2 linked regions of the Sinobacterium norvegicum genome follow. The protein of the gene in region 2 binds, or shares a complex with, the protein of the main gene of each other region. Links are inferred from orthologs where the notes say so. Each region holds a gene or a part of one and is shown on either strand. Other genes may lie near its edges.

Region 1 (2,948 bases), on a different replicon or contig from region 2:
CGGCAGGTATTTTTCCCTTCCAGTAATAGGCGGCACCGTGACCCATCTCAGCAGTGCCCTGGGAGACGGTATCAAAAACCTGTAATGCTGGCACCATTTCACCGGCGCCATAAACAGTAATCTGTAAACGACCATCGCTCGCCTGATCTATCCACTGCGCTAACAGTTCTGCCGAGGTGCCAAGTCCTGGGAAGTTCTTTGGCCAGGTTGTCACCATTTTCCAATGATAAACCTGCTCTGTCTGCTGCTCAGCCAAGACCTGTTTAGTACGCTGCTGCTGCATTGCAGCACTGCTGACATAGTATGCCACCATGGTGACAATAATGGCGATGAGGCCAAGGATAACTATCGGCATGGAACGGTTGATTGTATGGGTCTTCATATCGTTATCTTTTTCATGTTGACGTTTATTATTGTCGCTAAAACTCGTCCATAGGCCTTAGATTAGCGTATTGCATCACCAGCCACTTGCTGCCTTCATAATCAAAATTTACCTGTACACGGGCATTGCCACCACTGCCCTCGACTCCAGTCAACACACCCTCACCAAATTTTTGATGGAAAACACGCTGGCCGATTTTGAGCCCTAAATCATTGGCGGCTTCTTGGCTGGCATAGCCACTGGCAACAGTCGTTGGCCGGGTGATCTCGGTGCGTAAGCGTACTTCTTGAATCACCTCACTGGGGATTTCTTTGATGAAGTTCGACGGCCCGTTAAAACTCTCCTTGCCATGCAAGCGCCGACTCTCGGCATAACAGATATACAATTTTTCCATCGCCCTAGTTATGCCAACATAACAGAGCCGTCGTTCTTCGGCTAACCGACCGGGTTCATCAAACGACATTTTATGTGGGAATAGGTTTTTCTCGACGCCCACCATAAAGACTAACGGAAACTCTAAGCCTTTAGCCGAGTGTAACGTCATCAACTGAACGCTATCACTGTGCTCATCGGCTTGCTGTTCACCGGCATCAAGCGCGGCGTCATCGAGAAACTGGCGCAATGGGCTGGTCGGTTCCTCGTCATCGTAGTCGTATACCTTGGCAGCAGAGACCAGCTCAGAGAGGTTTTCTAATCGCGCCTGCGCTTTCTCTCCCTTCTCTTTCATATGATGGTCTTTTAGCCCACTCATTTCGATAACCTGCTCTGCCATCTCGGCCAGGGTTAAATCATCGGTGGCCTCATCCATTTGGTCGATCAAGTGCATAAAGCTAATCAAGGCATTACCGGCACGGGCGGTAAGCAGCTTATGCTGAATCACCTGCTGCATTGCCTCCCACATCGAACAACCATGATCTCGGGCAAAGTCACGGACGATATCAACCGTCTTGCCGCCTATACCGCGAGTTGGCACATTGATGACACGCTCCAGCGCCGTGTCATCATTTCGACCAATGATCAAACGCAGATAGGCTAAGGCGTTTTTAATTTCGAGACGATCGTAGAATCGCTGACCGCCGTAGATGCGATAGGGCACGCCGTTACGGATCAGCGCCTCTTCTAACACCCTTGATTGCGCATTTGATCGATAGAGAATGGCACAGCTGTCACGTCGATGACCGTTATCAACCCACTGCTGAATACGCTCTACCACGAAGTGAGCCTCGTCCTGCTCATTAAAGGCGGTGTACAAAGACAGGGGTTCACCGGGACCGCTGTCAGTCCTCAATTCCTTGCCAAGCCTATCGGTATTGTTCTCAATCACAGCATTGGCTGCCGTCAGAATCGAGCCGGTAGAACGGTAGTTCTGCTCAAGCTTGGTACGACGAACATTGCTAAACTCTTGTTCAAATTGTTGTATATTTTCGATCTTGGCACCGCGCCAGCCATATATCGACTGGTCATCATCGCCGACAGCTGTAACCGCCCCGGTCTCTCCGGCCAGCAACCGCAGCCAGGCATATTGAATCGTGTTGGTATCCTGAAACTCATCGACTAACAGGTATTGGAATCGTTGACGGTAGTGTTCTAACAGATGTTGGTTGTCGCGCAGTAATTCATGGGCGCGCAGAAGTAATTCGCCAAAATCCACAAACCCACCCCGTAAACAAGCCTCTTCATAAGCGCTGTAAACGGTTAATTGTGCTTGCGTATGGGGATCATAAGCCTCGATGTGGGCAGCCCGTAAACCCTCATCTTTTTGAGCGCTGATCCACCATTGAATATCCTTGGCCGGAAAGCGTTCATCGTCGATGTTCAACTGCTTGACCAATTTTTTAATCAACCGCAGCTGATCATCGGAATCGAGGATTTGAAAGCTCTCAGGTAGCTTGGCATCTTTAAAGTGCGCCTTTAAAAGGCGGTGGGCCAAACCGTGAAAAGTACCAACCCACATACCCCTGGCCGGAAAGCCTAAGACCTCTTCAATGCGCTCTCGCATCTCACGCGCAGCCTTATTGGTAAAGGTGACCGCCATAATACCGTGTGGGGTAATATCGGTATTTTGTAATAGCCAGGCAATACGATGCACCAACACTCTTGTCTTACCACTGCCGGCACCGGCCAGAATTAATTGATTCCCAGGGGTGGCAGCCACAGCTTCACGCTGTGCTTCATTCAATGAGGCGAGTAAGTCTGTCATAGGGCAGTTTGGTCTACTGGTTAAAGTTGAGGTGATTATACAGGCAAAGCACGATTATTTAATCACAGCTTTGCTGTATGTATATACAGATATTTGCATTCTCGGCAATGTTTTTCCGGTTATCGTTACCACTTCCTATCTTCTTAGAACTTTTCCGTTTAGATTCTAACTAAGAAACATTCCTTAAAAAAACTTCTCGACACTGAAAAAGCTGCTTTATGATGCAATTTATATCCGCCCCCGGGCTGGTCTCCGACCTCACTTTTATTCTCTTGGCGCTGTGCCTTTTCATGGTGCTGTTCACCATTGGCCGCTGCATACTTTTATTCTGGAACCGTGGCTGTGCTGCCGATGTTCCTCGCAGCG
Region 2 (2,965 bases):
GCACAGTTAAAGGGGCGTCAAAGGAACGCTGAGAACCATCGGGAAGAGTAATAATAGGCATGATTTTTCCTTGGTCAGTGGTGACCCATACTAGAGGCCACTTGGACAAAAAATGTAGTGCTCACCCAAGCTTAAGAAGGGAGCAGATAAAATAAAGAGCGGGGATTATAAGCGACTTCAACTGAAGATCCAACAACCATCTATATTGAAGAGGACATGGGACAGTCAACTATCTATAGCATAGCCACAGACTGCCCAGAGGCTGACAATTAAAACAAAAAAACCCCGACATCGTGAGATATCGAGGCTTTTGAATTGGTACGACCGAGTGGATTCGAACCACCGACCCCCACCATGTCAAGGTGGTGCTCTAACCAACTGAGCTACGGTCGTAAAACACTTCTGCTATGCGCTGAAGTTGGTGGGCATTATATAGAGACTGCCCTTAGTGTCAACAGGTATTTATCGAGTTTTTTAGCTTATCGAATAAACGCTTTCGCCCTTAGTTTTTGCAGTTCATCTCGCAACGAGGCAGCCTCTTCAAACTCCAGGTCACGAGCATGCTGCATCATTTTTTCTTCCATTGCGGCAATGGCCTTGTTCAACTGCTGCGGCGTCATCTGCGTTGGCTCTATCGCACTACCCACTTCGGCTCGCTTACCGTCCTTGCCACGTCGCTTACCCCCCTTGCCTGGCGCCTGCCCCGCCTCTAGAATATCTTTCACCGACTTATTAAGCCCCGTCGGAGTGATATTATGCTCTTTGTTAAATAATTCCTGCGCCTGTCGGCGTCGCTCGGTTTCTTTCATTGCTCGATCCATCGAGCCAGTTATTTTGTCGGCGTAGAGTATCGCCTTGCCGTTGAGGTTACGGGCGGCACGACCAATAATCTGAATAAGCGCGCGATCAGAGCGTAAAAAACCCTCCTTATCCGCATCGAGTATTCCCACCAACGACACCTCGGGCATATCCAAACCCTCCCTCAGCAGGTTAATACCGACCAGCACATCAAACTCACCGAGGCGAAGATCACGAATGATTTCAACCCGCTCGACGGTGTCGATATCCGAGTGCATATAACGCACGCGGACGCCGTGCTCATCATAATAATCCGTTAAATCTTCGGCCATCCGCTTGGTCAGCGTCGTGACCAATACTCGCTCTTGCTTCGCTACACGCTGATGGATCTCCGACAGCAAATCATCTACCTGAGTCTGTGCCGAGCGCACCTCAATTACCGGATCCAACAAGCCCGTTGGCCGCACCAACTGCTCAACCACCGCCTGGGTATGGGCCTCCTCATACTTAGCCGGTGTCGCCGAGACATAAATCGCCTGCGGCACCTTCGACTCCCATTCCTCAAAACGCATCGGCCTGTTATCCAGTGCCGATGGCAGACGGAAGCCAAATTCAACCAGCGTCTCTTTGCGGGAGCGGTCGCCCTTATACATCGCCCCTATCTGCGGAATCGATACATGCGACTCATCGATGACGACCAGGGCGTTCTCAGGTAAATAGTCATAAAGGGTTGGTGGCGCCTCTCCGTTACCTCGCCCCGACAAATAGCGGGAGTAGTTTTCAATGCCGTTGCAATAACCCAGCTCACGAATCATCTCCAAGTCATATTTGGTGCGCTGCTCTAAACGCTGCGCCTCAACCAACTTATTGTTCTCTCGCAGCTGCTGTAGCCGGCCAATCAACTCTTCTTCAATATAATCAGTAGCCTTGAGCAATTTATCCCGTGGGGTCACATAGTGACTCTTAGGAAAAATGGTCACCCGTGGCAGCTTCTTTAATACCTCTCCGGTGAGCGGATCAAATAATGATAACTTCTCGATCTCCTCATCAAACAGCTCAACCCTTACCGCCTCCATCTCTGAATCGGCGGGATAAATATCGATGACATCGCCACGCACGCGATAGGTCGCTCGCCGGAAATCCATATCATTGCGGGTATACTGCAATTCCGCCAGTCGCCGGAGCAACTCACGCTGATCGATTAAGTCGCCACGATCAAGGTGCATCACCATGCCAAGAAAGGACTTCGGATCACCCAGACCATAAATCGCCGAGACGGTCGCCACAACAATCACATCCTGACGCTCTAATAACGCCTTGGTTGCCGACAAGCGCATCTGCTCGATATGCTCATTAACTGCCGCATCTTTTTCGATAAAGGTATCGGACGAGGGAACATAGGCCTCAGGCTGATAATAATCGTAATAGGAGACAAAGTACTCGACGGCATTATTGGGGAAGAAGTCTTTAAACTCACCGTATAACTGCGCCGCCAGTGTCTTATTATGCACCATGACAATAGTCGGCCGCTGAATCTTTTCGATGACATTAGCCACCGTAAACGTTTTACCCGAGCCCGTCACACCCAGCAAGGTCTGCGCCGTCAAGCCACTTTCGATGCCATCGACCAGCTCAGCAATCGCCTTCGGCTGGTCCCCCGCCGGCTGATAATCAGAAACCACTTTAAAGGGACGCCCTTTTAACTTTTTATTCTCTTGCTGGCTTTGCTGACCCGACATCGACACCCTACCTATCACACTGACTAGCGCTGCAGCACAGACTGCAATCCAATCACCCATGATACCACTGACTGGCGGCTAAATTGATGGCAAAACAACCAATTCACACACAATTTAACGAATCCTAAAAAAACAGTTGACCGCCCCCCTGCTTCTGCATAATATACGCCCCGCACACCGCAGCGCGGTAAGCCGTTCCGACTTAGCTCAGCGGTAGAGCAGTAGACTGTTAATCTATTGGTCGCTGGTTCGATCCCAGCAGTCGGAGCCATATTTAAAAACCAGCCTTTTGGCTGGTTTTTTTTCGCCTAAGATTTGTCACTACTGATGTGAATTAGTGCGAATTATAAAAAACACTATTTTTATAGCTTTTTCTTGAATCAGGGCTTGACCCACTTGCCACTTCTGCATAATATACGCCCCGCACA

The links. The genes of interacting proteins can lie anywhere in the genome.
Region 1: the proteins of uvrB (region 2) and uvrD are in contact, whole or in part, in a crystal structure (PDB 7EGT), measured with the Thermus thermophilus proteins. The link is inferred for Sinobacterium norvegicum from one-to-one orthologs. Residues at the interface, in WP_096411307.1 of Thermus thermophilus: Glu23, Leu25, Arg26, Asp27, Gly28, Glu29, Arg30, Phe31, Arg55, Glu326, Asp327, Phe328, Glu379, Ser382, Gln383, His398, Gly400, Arg401; in WP_096412145.1 of Thermus thermophilus: His654, Arg656, Phe657, Gln666, Asp668, Glu669, Lys680, Arg681, Leu682, Ser683, Lys685, Tyr686, Ala687.

What each region holds. Positions count from the first base shown.
Region 1 is NZ_CAKLPX010000004.1:341,432-344,379, reverse strand. The notes cover bases 2-2,924. They hold uvrD (DNA helicase II), read right to left. Parts: upstream 2,583-2,924; coding sequence 420-2,582; downstream 2-419. Other genes in these bases: L9P87_RS16130 (LTA synthase family protein), read left to right, coding at 2,801-2,924; L9P87_RS16140 (TRAP transporter substrate-binding protein), read right to left, coding at 2-382. In the rest of the region: more of L9P87_RS16140, read right to left, coding at 1-1; more of L9P87_RS16130, read left to right, coding at 2,925-2,948. UniProt on the Escherichia coli protein: A helicase with DNA-dependent ATPase activity. Unwinds DNA duplexes with 3'-5' polarity. Translocates on single-stranded DNA with 3'-5' polarity. Initiates unwinding more efficiently from a nicked substrate than double-stranded DNA.
Region 2 is NZ_CAKLPX010000001.1:961,253-964,217, forward strand. Bases 9-2,948 are described here. They hold uvrB (excinuclease ABC subunit UvrB), read right to left. Parts: upstream 2,538-2,948; coding sequence 480-2,537; downstream 9-479. Other genes in these bases: thrS (threonine--tRNA ligase), read right to left, coding at 9-61. In the rest of the region: more of thrS, read right to left, coding at 1-8. UniProt on the Escherichia coli protein: The UvrABC repair system catalyzes the recognition and processing of DNA lesions. A damage recognition complex composed of 2 UvrA and 2 UvrB subunits scans DNA for abnormalities.